DNA from 3 places in the Clostridium neonatale genome. Region 2 is predicted to be linked to each of the others. Evidence: a T-box and tRNA genes for the amino acid it is inferred to sense, from the RefSeq annotation. Region 2 holds a T-box; the other regions hold tRNA genes.
The links. The T-box of region 2 lies ahead of argS (arginine--tRNA ligase). A T-box ahead of a tRNA ligase gene usually reads a tRNA of that ligase, here a tRNA-Arg.
Positions count from the first base shown of each region.

Region 1 (4,673 bases), on a different contig from region 2:
CAAGAGAAATAAATTTTGACCTAAATGCATTAATATCACCTGGAGATGGAAGACTTACTTGTTATACTAATATTTCCATTGATAATCTTGTACAAGTAAAAAATATAACATATAGCTTAAGAAAGCTAATAAATAATGATAATATTGCTAGTAATTATGAAAATGGTGTATGTTTAATACTTAGATTAGCGCCTACAGATTATCATAGATTTCATTTTATAGATTCAGGAATTCCTACTGAAAGTCATTTTATTAATGGTTTTTATTACTCAGTTAACCCAATTGCCCTCAAAAATATTTCAAACATATTCTGTGAGAATAAAAGAGAATGGACTTTATTTAAATCAGATAATTTTGATGAAGTCCTTATGATTGAGGTAGGGGCCACATGCGTAGGATCAATAATTCAAACATATACGCCTGATACTAAAGTTAATAAAGGTGATGAGAAAGGATACTTCAAATTTGGTGGATCAACTATTATACTATTTTTTAAAAAAGATACTGTTAATATAGATGCTGATATTTTGCAGCAATCTAATCTCGGATTTGAAAGCAAGGTCTCTTTTGGAGAAACAATAGGATATAAGTCTAATAAATTGTAAACTTAAAAAAATATGCAATGTATATAAGCTCATTCTTATAATAAACAGTTTTATTATAAGAATGAGCTTATTTTTATTATTTCATCTTCGAATTTTCAATTATATTTAATATATCAATTTTAAATATAAGTTCAGTTTCTATCATTAATTATATTACTTAAATTTTTTCTAAATATATTTATATCTGAATTAACAATAACCAGATTTATTCCCATAGCCTTTGCTCTTTCATAAACGCATTTCTTACAAGGAGGCTTTGTTGCTACTAATATTTTCTTAGTATTTTTCCCTCCAATTCTTTTACTATACACTTCTAACTCATTTAATGCATTTTCATCATATTTTTCACTATCCTTACATGATATACATATAAGCACTGAATCTTTAACAGCTAATATATCTAGTTCATTTTTAATTTTTCCATTCTGATCTTTCCATAAAAATGTCACTCCACTTTTTACTTCATCAATTTCTCTTATTTCGTTTATAACTATATTGGTTAAAACCTCCAACCATGTTCCGCTTTTAAATATAAATCCCTTAATATATTTATTTAAAAAAGATACTTCTATGATATTTTTATTTTCTTCATACTTTATAGATTCCAATTTATATAAATAATCCAGGCAAATCCTTAGTATCTTTATTTCTTCTCTATTTAAATACTTTAAATCTACTGTTATCTTAGTATCATTAAAATAATCATGTATAAATGCCTGCGTATTATATAATACTTTTTTATATTTATACCAAACATCTAGGTTCTCATATATCCTTTTTGTTATGCATATAACATTCTTATCATTGCTTAATTCTGTAGAATCCATTATAATTTCTGATCCACTCGTTTTTAAAATATCACCAATATAAAAATCACTAATTTCTTCATTAGTTTTTGATAAATTATCTCCAAATCTATAAATTGTTTTAGTCAATATATCAATATATATAATATTACATTTCTTAAATAATGCTATATTAAGCAATATTAAAGAATTTATACGATCTCCTCCAGTTATATTAACAATAATTTCATCATTAATGCTATTTATTAATTCATTTATACCACTAATATCACCATTTCTAATTCTAAAGCTTTCAAATATCACATTATTAAACATTCTTTTGCAACATTCATAGGTTTGTTCATACAAATCATCTTTCGTATCATCTATTAAGTAAATAACTTTGTCAGGTTTAAATTTATCTATTGCTATTAAACCATTTTCGTTATGTATGTCAAATAAGTTAATTAATATTCTTCTCATAATACTTACACCATTTCTATATTTCGAATTACCTATTATTAAATTATCCATTTTTATAATATTTATGTAATTTATTTAATAAAAAAAGATTTAGCTTTTATTTAAGCTAAATCTTTAAAATGGCAGAGCGTGAAGGAATCGAACCCTCAATGTACCGTCCGTAGCGGTAAGTTATATCCGTTTAACTAACGCTCCATATATTTTATTAACAAAAATATATTATCACAAGCTACCATAATAATCAAGGATTATAGTAATCTTATAATAATATATTTATATTTATTTTATAAATATATATCAGAAAATTCTATTTCTAATACATCTACCTTTTTTATAGATTCCATTTCTTTAATTTTAGATTTTGCCTCTTCTGCTTTTCTTATTGGAATTTCCAGAATAAATTCACACCCTTTGTTTTCTTCACTTATTAATCTTACATTACCATTATGAGCTTCTGTTAAATATCTCACCAAATCTAATCCGATTCCACTACCTTTATGTTCACTATTTTTATTATTACTGGATTGGATAAATCTATTGAATATATTTTTTTGATCATTTAGCGGTATTCCTATACCTTGATCTTTAATTGATAAACTTATTTTATTTTTTCCACACCATGCATTTATATAAATATTACTATCTTCTGGTGAAAATTTTATTGAATTAGATAATAAGTTAGTAATTATTCTATCTACTGCATCGGCATCTATAGCCATTACGCATTCTTCAACATTTGTATCAAAAACAAGAGATATATTTTTTTGTTTTGCATATTTGTCTATTAACTCTATATCTCCTTCTATCAATGATATTATGTCCATATTTATTAAATTTAAATTATAATATTTTTTACAAAGCTTTGTAGTATCTATTAAGTTATTAACTAACTTAAGCATTTTATAGCAATTTCTTTTTATTATATTTAAATGATCATTACATTTTACATCATCATAACATTGCATAGCACTCAGTATTACATTTAACGGTGATCTCAAATCATGAGAAATATTTAACAAAAAATCTTCCTGTATTTGTTTTTCTTCTTTTAATTTTAATATCTCTTTAATTAACTCATCTTTATTTAATTTATATAATTCTTTTTTATCATAATTAACCATATTATCAAATTCTCTGACTTTACTAATGCTCGTTGAAACCATAAATTCTCTCCACCTATCTATATTTTATACCACAAAGTTATAATACCATTTTTTACCATAAAAATCAACTATCATGATTTTATATATTATTTTCTTTTTTTCTGCAAAATTATATTATTTTAAACAATATTATTGACGTTATCTTAATTGAATGCTATATTTGTATTTGTAAAAAACACAAATGTTTTTTAATTGTAGACACAAATCTATAGGAGTATATTTATGAACAATTTTTCATTAATCAAACGTATATTTTTTGCTTTAATTTTAGGAATTATCTTAGGACTTGCTTGTAAGCAAATAGAAATTACTTTTCCCATAAGAGTTCTTTCAACATTTAGTTCTCTATTTGGAAATTTCTTATCATTTGTAATACCTTTTATAATTATAGCTTTCATAGTTCCTGGAATAGCAACTCTTGGGAAAAAATCAGGAAAAGCATTAATTGGAACAACTATTTTAGCATACATTTCAACAATAATAGCTGGAACTATAGCCTATTTTCTAGGAATAACTTTTTTACCAAAACTAATATCAGAAGCCACTTTAGCTTCAAATTCATCTTTAAATGTTGATCCTTATTTCATAATAGATATTCCTGCAATATTAGATATAATGTCTGCTTTAGTTTTTGCTTTTATATTTGGCATTGGTTTATCGCAAGTAAAAAATAGTAGCTTATTAAAAGGCTTTGAAGAGTTTAGTTTAATAGTTTCCATGATTATTTCGAAAATAATCATTCCATTAGTACCAATATACATAGGAGCAATATTCTCAAAGCTATCTTTAACTGGTGAAATATTTACAACAATAAAATCTTTCGGCTATGTATATTTAATACTATTTTCACTACAAACATTTTATTTAATATTTCAGTACTCATTAGCTGGATTTTTAAATAAAAAGAATACTTTTAAATTATTAAGAAATATGCTGCCAGCATATCTAACTGCTGTTGGTACGCAATCATCAGCTGCAACTATTCCTGTTACATTAAACTGTGTAAAGGAAAATGAAGTGTCTGAAGAGGTGGCTGATTTAGTTGTACCTTTATGTGCAACAATTCATCTAGCTGGAGATACAATAACCATTGTTCTAACTTCTATTGGAGTAATGTTAATGAAAGGTCAATCTCCTACATTTTCAACTATGATGCCATTCATCCTAATGCTAGGTATAACTATGGTAGCTGCACCTGGTGTTCCTGGTGGTGGGGTTATGGCTGCACTTGGATTACTTGAAGGTATGTTGGGATTCGGAAACTTAGAAAAACCAATAATGATAGCATTACACTCGGCTCAAGACAGTTTTGGTACTGCTACAAACGTAACTGGAGATGGCGCCTTATCATTAATTATAGATTATTTCATAAAAAAGAAAGATAAATGATATATTAAATATAAAAAGTTACTTGGTAATATAAATTCATCAAGTAACTTTTTATATTTAACTGATTCTTCCTAATATCTGTGCTTTAATATGCCTTAATATAAATATTATATATGTTACGGTTCCAATTATAAATACACTATCTAAATCTACATTATAATTAAAACATTCTAATATAATCTTAATTATGAATGGTAATGTCGCTGCATATATAACCATCGAATACAAAGCAGAATATCTAATTATCA
Region 1 covers NZ_UICR01000001.1:23,957-28,629, reverse strand. The annotation lists gene CNEONATNEC86_RS00130 (phosphatidylserine decarboxylase) at 1-605, shown strand, start outside; gene CNEONATNEC86_RS00125 (Card1-like endonuclease domain-containing protein) at 737-1,873, opposite strand; tRNA gene CNEONATNEC86_RS00120 (tRNA-Arg) at 1,994-2,068, opposite strand; gene CNEONATNEC86_RS00115 (sensor histidine kinase) at 2,158-3,036, opposite strand; gene CNEONATNEC86_RS00110 (dicarboxylate/amino acid:cation symporter) at 3,259-4,425, shown strand; gene CNEONATNEC86_RS00105 (DUF1189 family protein) at 4,483-4,673, opposite strand, start outside.
Region 1: it has a tRNA-Arg gene. The T-box ahead of argS (arginine--tRNA ligase) is inferred to sense a tRNA for this amino acid. The anticodon was not compared.

Region 2 (4,673 bases):
GACATAACAACATTTATTTAAAACATTTGTACATATAATTAAATATGTATAATATCCCCAAGAATCCATATTAAGTTTATCCATAAGAATATACATAATCATGCAAATCATAAAATTACTATCTAATGTATAGCAAAGAGGTTATACATAAAATATGCATAACCTCTTTGTTATATATTACATTTTTTCAACCACATCTATACCTAGTAATTCTAATCCATTTTTAATTACTTGTAAGCTTGCTTTAACTAAAGCTAATCTTGTAGCCTTTAAATCCTCATCTTCTAAATTTAATACTGAATGTGCATTGTAGAATTTATTGAATCCTTTTGCCACTTCAATAACATATCTAGTTAATATAGATGGCTCTAACTTTTCTAATGCCAATGCTATCATATTATTGAAATTAGCAATACTCTTAACTAATTCAAATTCTTCTTTTGAACTTAACTTGCTATAATCTACAGTTCCTTTTGTTTCACCTGCTCTATTAATTATGCTGTTTCCTCTAGCATATGAATATTGTACATATGGACCTGTTTCACCTTCAAATGATAAAATTTCCTTCCAGTCAAATACAATATCTTTTTCTCTTGAATTCTTAAGATAAGTGAATACAACAGCTCCAACACCGATTTTCTTAGCAACTTCCTCTTTATTTTCAAGATCTGGATTCTTTTCATTGATAACTTCCACAGTCTTTTCTACGGCTTCTCTTAATAAATCATCAAGTAAAACTATTGAACCATTTCTAGTTGAAAGCTTTCTATCTGCAAACTTAACTAATCCAAAGCCTACATGAACACAGTCTTTTGCCCATTCATGACCTGCAAGATCTAACACTTTAAATACTTGTTTAAAATGAAGTGCTTGCGGAGTACCAACTACATATACACATTTATAGAAATCATAAGTCTTCTTTCTGTACATAGCAGCTGCTAAGTCTCTTGTTGCATATATTGAAGCACCATCAGCTTTTAAAACTATGCATGGAGGCATATTATAATCTTCAAGCATAACAACTTGTGCTCCATTACTTTCTACAAGTAATTTCTTTTCTTTTAATTCTTTAACAACGGCATCCATTTTATCATTGTAGAATGCTTCTCCATTTAATGAATCAAATTTAACACCTAATATATCATATACTCTTTGGAATTCTTTTAAGCTTAACTCTCTAAATCTAGTCCAAAGTTTAGTTACTCTTTCTTCTCCATCTTCTAAAGCTTTAAAGTTTGCTCTTGCTTCATCTTCCAAACTTGGGTCTTTTTCTGCTTCTTCATGGAATTTAACATATATTCTTAATAGTTCATCTATAGGGGCCTCTTCTAAAGCCTCTTCATCAACCCATCTGTCATATGCTGATATAAGCTTACCAAATTGTGTTCCCCAGTCTCCTAAATGGTTTAATCCTACTGTGTTATATCCTTCTTTCTTAAACATCTTATATAAAGAGTTACCAATTGCTGTAGTAAATAAATGACCTACATGGAATGGCTTAGCTATATTAGGTGAAGAATATTCAACACATACTGTTTTTCCTTCTCCCACATTAGATGAACCATAACTATCACCTTCTTGTAACACTTTTTCAATTGTATTTTTTGCAAATACACCTTTATCTACAAAAAAGTTTAAATATGGTCCTAAATTTTCTATTCTTTCAAAGCCATCCGTAGACATAGCATTCTTTAATTCTTCTGCTATCATATTAGGAGCTTTTCTCATAACCTTTGATAATTGGAAACATGGGAATGCATAATCACCCATTTCTGGCTTTGGTGGTATTTCTATTAATTTTTCTATTGTTTCACTATCTAAGTCAACATGATTTTTTATAAGTTCTGAAACTTTAGCTTTATAATCCATAAAATCCTCCTTAAACAATTCACAATTCACAATGCACAATTCACAGTTTAGGATAAAATCACTATGTGATTTTCTATTTTTATTATCTAATACTTAACAATGCTAAACTAAAATAATTCCTTTCTGATTTTTGTATAATGTTCTATGTGATTATATTTTTAATTTTTTATATAAAAAAATCATCTCTTATAAACAAAGAGACGATTAAATCGCGGTACCACTCTCATTGTATTTTACCTTACGTAAAATACCACTCAACATTTAACGCATGTTTATCTGCGATCATTTAATATAACTTTACCAAATGATTTCTCAAAGGCTCTCTTCCTTTATTCTATTCTATAGGACTTCCACCATAGCTCCTACTCGCTTAAGACATCAAATAAAGTACTCTTCTTTTCTTAGAATTTTTCTATATTAATCTTCATACATTATACGAATATAATTAAAATTTGTCAACTAAATACTATAAGATTTACAATATTAGATAACCATCTTATGACTAAATTTGCAGGTGCTGATATAATATTTCCCGCAAAATATACTGCTCCAATCAATAATAGTGGTCTAATCTGCCATAACTTCTCTTCAATATTATTTAGCCCTCCTCTAAAAAGATCTTTTAAAGCATGAAATCCATCAAATCCAGGTATAGGCAACAAATTAAAAAATCCAAGAAGAACATTAAGAGTTATCACTTCATTTATCATATCATAAAAAACATTAATAGCACTGTTTTGTGACATATTTATATCCACATATTTTAAAAAGAATGCAAAAATAATCGTAAAAAGTATACTTGTTAGAAAATTAGCAATCGGCCCTGCAATACTAACCCAGAAGTCATCTCTATAATAATTTCTATATGCTGATGGATTAGTCCTGACTGGTTTTGCCCATCCAAATCCGAATATTATTATCATTAAAAATCCAACTGGTTCAATGTGATTTGCTGGATTTAAAGTAAGTCTACCTTCATATCGTGGAGTATCATCTCCTAATTTATCTGCCACAAACGCATGTGCAAACTCATGAAATGCAAATGCAATTAATATAGCTGGTATCATTATTGCTTTATCATAAATATTAAAATTCCCCATTATTCCTCCTCATAAAAATTAATATATAAAATTATAGATGAAAGCAAATTTTAAAAACTAATTTTGCTTTCATCTATTGTCATTAATCAAACTATTTATTTTCTTCTAAATCCATGTATTTTAGATTTCCATTATTATCGACAGTTGCTATGAAGTCCTCTTTTATTTCAATAAGCTTTCCTTCATATTCAACTTCTTTTCCTGTCATTAAGTTTTTAACTTTTCCCTCTAAATTATGATTTATTAATATTTCACTTTTTTCATTAAAATACAAATCATTTTTATTAACTACATCTTCCAGGTCAATTTTCTTCCATGTTGAAGTATCTTCTTCAGGTTTTCCATAAGTTATACTTGATACTTTTTCACCATCAAGTTCACCTATATAAACAACACCTTCTTTATCTATTCCGAGTAATGCCAAATTTTTATTTGAGTTAAATTCTAATCTATCGCTTGGATTTGTTATATAGAACTTATTATTAATTCTATCTTCATAAACCAATCTATCTTCTCTTGGAATTACTTCTATATTTCCAAGAACGTCAGCTCTTATACTTTCTCTTGTCAACTTATCATTTCTATCAATTCTATAAAGAACACTCTTCATACTTCCTTTATAAACATCAATATAGTATACACCAGTAAGAACAGATGCACTGATCTTATTTATTTCCATATTATCTTGATAGTCACATATTGTTTTAACTACAATTTCAGAATTATCTTTTGGATCATATGTAATAAGTTGAATAACATTTGTACCATCTTTCATTATCTTTTCAGCTATTATAAGTCTATTTCTGTCAGATAACCACTTATGATACATTATTTCTCCATTATCTTGCGTCACAACTTCTTGTATAGTACCACTTTTAGCTTCTTCAACAAATAATTTGCCATTTTCTACATATGTAAGATATTTTCCATTGAAAGATATTGTTATTTGTTCTGCAGTACCTGGTACTGTTCCTTTAACATTTTCAGCTTTACCTTTATTTAAATCAAGATCTTCTGAATTAATATTTGAGGTGTGTTTAAATATAGTATTCTCTAATACATACAGTCCAGAAAATTGTAACATTACTGATAATATTCCCCAAACAATGAACTTTTTAAACATCTTCATTATCTTCTCTCCTTAAAGTTTACTTAACAATAATCGCTGATGGAATAGGTCTTTCTCCCATACTATTTGACGGATTATTTATTATTTCACCATCATAGTACATTGTAGTTGATTTTCCACCATCTAAATTTATTGCATTATATGCACCTAATTTGTACATAACTTCTTGAAGTTCTGTTAATGAAGCACCCTTACTTCCAACAAGTGATCTTCCATCTATAACCAAAAGAATTACTGCACCATCTAGTCTTTGACCTATGGCAGTTCTTGGTGCTATTCCCCATTCTACTCCAATCTTCGTCATTTTTCCATTAGATATTAAAACCGGGCCAAAACTTAAAGCTTCTTGCGCTCCAAATTCTCTTAATTCTTTTATAGAATAGTTTCCAACTATCATTTTTCCTTCTTTGGTGAAAGCTAGTAAATCAGTTTTACCCGTTTCTCCACCTATATCACTAAATACAATTCCTCCACCACTCATAATAAGTCCACTAGGTAACCCACCATTTCCTGTCCATTGTGCTGATGAAGATGAGTCTGTAAATGCGCCTCCATTAATAGCAGCAACTGCATCA
Region 2 covers NZ_UICR01000002.1:861,071-865,743, forward strand. The annotation lists gene argS (arginine--tRNA ligase) at 178-1,869, opposite strand; T-box leader at 2,063-2,281, opposite strand; gene CNEONATNEC86_RS15560 (site-2 protease family protein) at 2,325-2,969, opposite strand; gene CNEONATNEC86_RS15565 (hypothetical protein) at 3,061-4,098, opposite strand; gene CNEONATNEC86_RS15570 (phosphodiester glycosidase family protein) at 4,118-4,673, opposite strand, start outside.

Region 3 (4,673 bases), on a different contig from region 2:
GACTAATTGATGACAGGAATAGAAGAAGAATTTATAAGTAACAATCAAAAACATATTTTAGGATTAAGCAATGAAGAAGTTTTAAAGAGAAAAGAAGATGGTAAAGTTAATTATATTCCTAAGGCTCCGTCAAGAACCATATGGCAAATAATAAGGGCTAATTTATTTACTAGTTTTAATGCTATAAATCTTATACTTGCGGCAATAATAATTTTAGCTGGATCACCCAAAAATTCTCTGTTTGTAGGAGTTATTGTTTGTAATACACTAATTGGTGTAGCACAAGAATTGAGAGCTAAAGAAACTTTAGAGAAGTTATCAGTTGTAAGCATGGTAAAGGCTAAAGTTTTAAGAGAGGGGGAAACTAAAGAAATTCCAGCAAGTGAAATTGTTTTGGATGATATTATTTATTTAGAAAATGGCATTCAAATAATGGTTGATGCAGAAGTTGTTTATAGTAATGGATTAGAAATTGATGAATCAATGATAACTGGTGAGTCAGATTCTATTAGTAAGAAATTAAAAGATAACTTATATTCAGGAAGTTTTGTAGTTGCAGGAGAAGGATATGCTAGAGTTACAAAAATAGGAAAACAAACATATTCATCAATTCTTGCAGAAGAAGCTAAAAAGTTTAAGGTTATAAATTCAGAACTTAGAAATGCTATAAATAAGATATTTAAAATTCTTATATGGATTATAATACCTGTATCAATTTTATTAACAGTTGCTCAGCTTAAGGCTACAGGAAATGATTGGAGAAGTGCTATGATAGGAACAGTATCAGGCATAATTGGAATGATTCCTGAAGGATTAATGCTTTTAACAAGTGCTACATTTATAGTATCTATTGTAAAATTGGGTAAGCATGATACACTTGTGCAAGAACTCTGTGCAACAGAAGTTTTAGCAAGAGTAGATGTACTCTGTTTAGATAAGACCGGAACAATAACACAAGGTAATTTAAAATTAAGTGATATTAGAAATATAGGCAGTAGAAGTGATAAAGAAATTGATGAAATATTATCGGTTTTAATTCATAATTTGCCTAGTAACAATCCTACACAAAAAGCAATTTTAGATAAATATACTTCATATAACAATGAAGTGAAATGTATAAAAAAGGTTGTTTTTTCATCTAAAAGAAAATGGGGAGGAGCTAAGTTTGAAGGCTTAGGTACATGGGTCCTTGGCGCTCCAGAAATTATACTAAAAGAAAAGTACAATTTAATAAAAGGAGCAGTTGAAGAAGAAGCTAAAAAGGGAAAGAGAGTTTTACTGTTAGCAAATGTATGCAATGATGTGTTAGAAGATGAGCTTACTGGAAAGATAGAAAGTGCGGCATTGATACTAATTGAAGATATAATAAGAAAAGAAGCTCCAGAGGTATTGGCATATTTTGAAAAACAAGGTGTTGAAGTAAAGATAATATCTGGTGACAGCCCTGTAACGGTATCAGAGGTTGCAAGAAGAGCTGGAGTTAATGAATGGAAAAATTACATTGATGCAAGAGAATTACCAGATGATAATGATAAATTTAGAGAAATAGTTAGAAAAACAAAAGTATTTGGGAGAGTGACTCCACATGAAAAGAAAAGGATAGTTAAAGCGCTTCAAGAAGATGGCCATACAGTTGCTATGACTGGTGATGGCGTTAATGATGTTCTTGCTTTAAAAACATCTGACTGTGGTATAGCTATGGCTAATGGTTCAGATGCTACAAAGGCAGTAGCACAATTAGTTCTTATGAAATCCGATTTTTCGGCATTGCCAAAAGTAGTTGAAGAAGGACGCAAACAAATTCAAAACTTAGAAAGAGTATCTGAATTATTTTTATCAAAAACAATATTTTCGATATTTGTATCTGTAATTGCATCTATACTTTTAATAGAATTCCCAATAGATCCTATTCAATTATCATTGGTAGGAAGCTGTGCAATAGGAATACCAGGGTTCTTTTTAGCATTATTGCCTAGTACAGGAAAAGTAGAAAAAGGATTTTTAGAAAGAGTATTAACTGTTAGTATTCCAAATGGATTAATACTTGCAATATTTACAACAAGTACTTTTGTAATATCAAGACACATTGGATCAGATATAACTTATAGTAAAACTGCGTCATTACTGTTATTTGCAGGAATAAGTATGATGATTTTAATACGAGTTGCAAGACCTTTGACTAAATTTAAGATGGGATTGTGTATTGCGATGTTTTTTATCATGGCATTAGCATTCTTAACACCAGTAGGAAGACTTATATTCAGTTTAGAAAGATTAAAGTTAAGACACTGGATAATCTCACTTGCTGTGATATTTGGGTCAGGGCCTTTAATTACAGAATTGGTTGACATATTAAGAAGAAGAGTAAATAAAAAATATAAATTTGACATTGCTAAATAATTATAATAAACTTTATTAGGGAGTTATTTTATTAACTCTCTAATATATGTGCTCCTATAGTTAAATGGATAGAACAATCCCCTCCTAAGGGATAGATGTGGGTTCGATTCCCGCTGGGAGTACCAATATGCAAAATGAAACGGCTTAACTACAAAGGTTAAGCCGTTTTTATCTTCTAAAATACTGACATAACATATGTACTACCTGCTGCCAGCATGCAAACTATTTTAAATTTTGGATTTATCTCATGTGCAATTTTTATTGTTTTTTTACTTGCAATTAATTTCTACAAAATAATCTTCTATAAGTTTGATATCTTTAATAAATATTAGCTTGTTCAATTAATAAAATTTCACAAATTCAGCAGCTGGCTTTCTATATCCTCTAATTTTATTGCTACTCTTATCCATTTTTCCTATTGTAATCATTAAAGATGGTACTTCATTATCTGGAATACTTAATAATTGACTAATCTTATCCTTATCAAAATATATCATTGGGCATGTATCCCAGTCTTTATTTTTAGCTAATAACATAAATAGCATTGCTGACAATGATGAATTTCTTATAGCCTCATCATGCTTGAATTCTTCTCCCCAGCCTTCATAAAGACTTTTAATAGTACTAATCATTATTTCATATTCAGTTTTATCAATCATTCCAAGCATCATTGAGCCCTCGTAAATTTTATCTGCTGATAAATAGGCATTTTTATCTCCTGTAACTATTATTGCTGCTGAAGCAGTTTTGATTTTATATTGTTTAAATGATGCATAATAAACTTCCTCTAACAACTTTTTATCTTCTACAACATAGTATCTGGTATGTTGTAAATTAAAAGCAGAAGGTGCTAATGAAAGTTCTCTAAATATATCATCAAAATCTTCTCTAGGTATAGTGATATTTTCAATAAATTTATTGGCGGATCTTCTTTCTCTTACAATTTTTAAAAATTCATTCATTATCAATTCATCTCTTTCTCATTCTTATTTTTTTCATATCTAATTTTCTTTCTTCATCTCCAAAATCAAAATATGAGAACTCTCTTTGGCCTTAATTAAAATATCTTCCTCAGTTATTTCCATTCCATCTCTGTCATTTAACTCAATATTGTTTATTATAGAGCTTCCCTCGATTTGAACTAAATATGCCTGCCTTCCTTTAGTAATTTGAAAATCAATTTCTTTGCCTTTATCAAGTTCTAAAGAATAAATATTGATATCCTGATTTATTTTTATTTGTGCATCTCCATCTTTACTTGAAATCATATGAAGCCATTTGTTTTTTCTATCGGCCCAATTAAATCTATAGTCACCATAATTAGGTTTATACATTTGTTTATCTGGGAAAATCCATATCTGTAGCAATCTCAATTGATCTTTTCCTAGGTTATGCTCACTATGGTATACTCCTGTTCCAGCACTCATGTATTGAACATGACCACGATTTATTGTATTTTTATTCCCCATATTATCTCCATGTGTAAGTTCTCCATTAACTACATATGATATTATTTCCATATCTCTATGAGGGTGAGTATCAAATCCAGTATCCGGCTCAATTAAATCATCATTAATGACTCTTAAAGCTCCAAACCTTATATTATTTGGATTATAGTATTCTGCAAATGAAAAGTGAAATTTACTTTTAAGCCAACCCAGATTACTACTACCCATATTTCTACTGTCAATCTTTCTTAACATTTTGTATCCCTCCTTGATTAATATTAAAAACTCAATCGAAAATTATTGAATTATTTTATTAAAACATATAAATATTCACTTCAGAACTTAATTATGTATATCAACTTACTTTTAGTAAGTTGGTATAATTTAATTATTGCATATGCTTTATAACTAGTCAAGTATATTTAGATTTATGTCAATAATATTAGACACGACAAACTGGTATTGCGTAAGCACCTTATTTAAAAAGCTATAAAATATTTCAGCATCATAATAAATGGAGTGTAAGGTAACAGATACGCATGAAACAAAAGCCTTTGAAAAGCTTGTTTTAGAAATTGTATATACTTTGCAGATGAAGGAATTTTAAAGGCACAGTACTTTCAGCTCTACCTAGAGAAAAGATAATAGGTATTTTAACAAAATATATGAGGCTAATATTAATGAATGTAGTATATGTAAAAACATAAATTATTATCTTCGTTGTTTAAGGGTACTTTCTTTAAGATATCCCTTAGTTTAACTTGCCTACCCAAAATGGTATTATATTAATAAATTGAAATGGAGGATAGATTAATATGGAGATTA
Region 3 covers NZ_UICR01000003.1:447,019-451,691, reverse strand. The annotation lists gene CNEONATNEC86_RS20200 (HAD-IC family P-type ATPase) at 10-2,400, shown strand; tRNA gene CNEONATNEC86_RS20195 (tRNA-Arg) at 2,451-2,525, shown strand; gene CNEONATNEC86_RS20190 (nitroreductase family protein) at 2,742-3,362, opposite strand; gene CNEONATNEC86_RS20185 (pirin family protein) at 3,402-4,103, opposite strand; gene CNEONATNEC86_RS21700 (hypothetical protein) at 4,664-4,673, shown strand, end outside.
Region 3: it has a tRNA-Arg gene. The T-box ahead of argS (arginine--tRNA ligase) is inferred to sense a tRNA for this amino acid. The anticodon was not compared.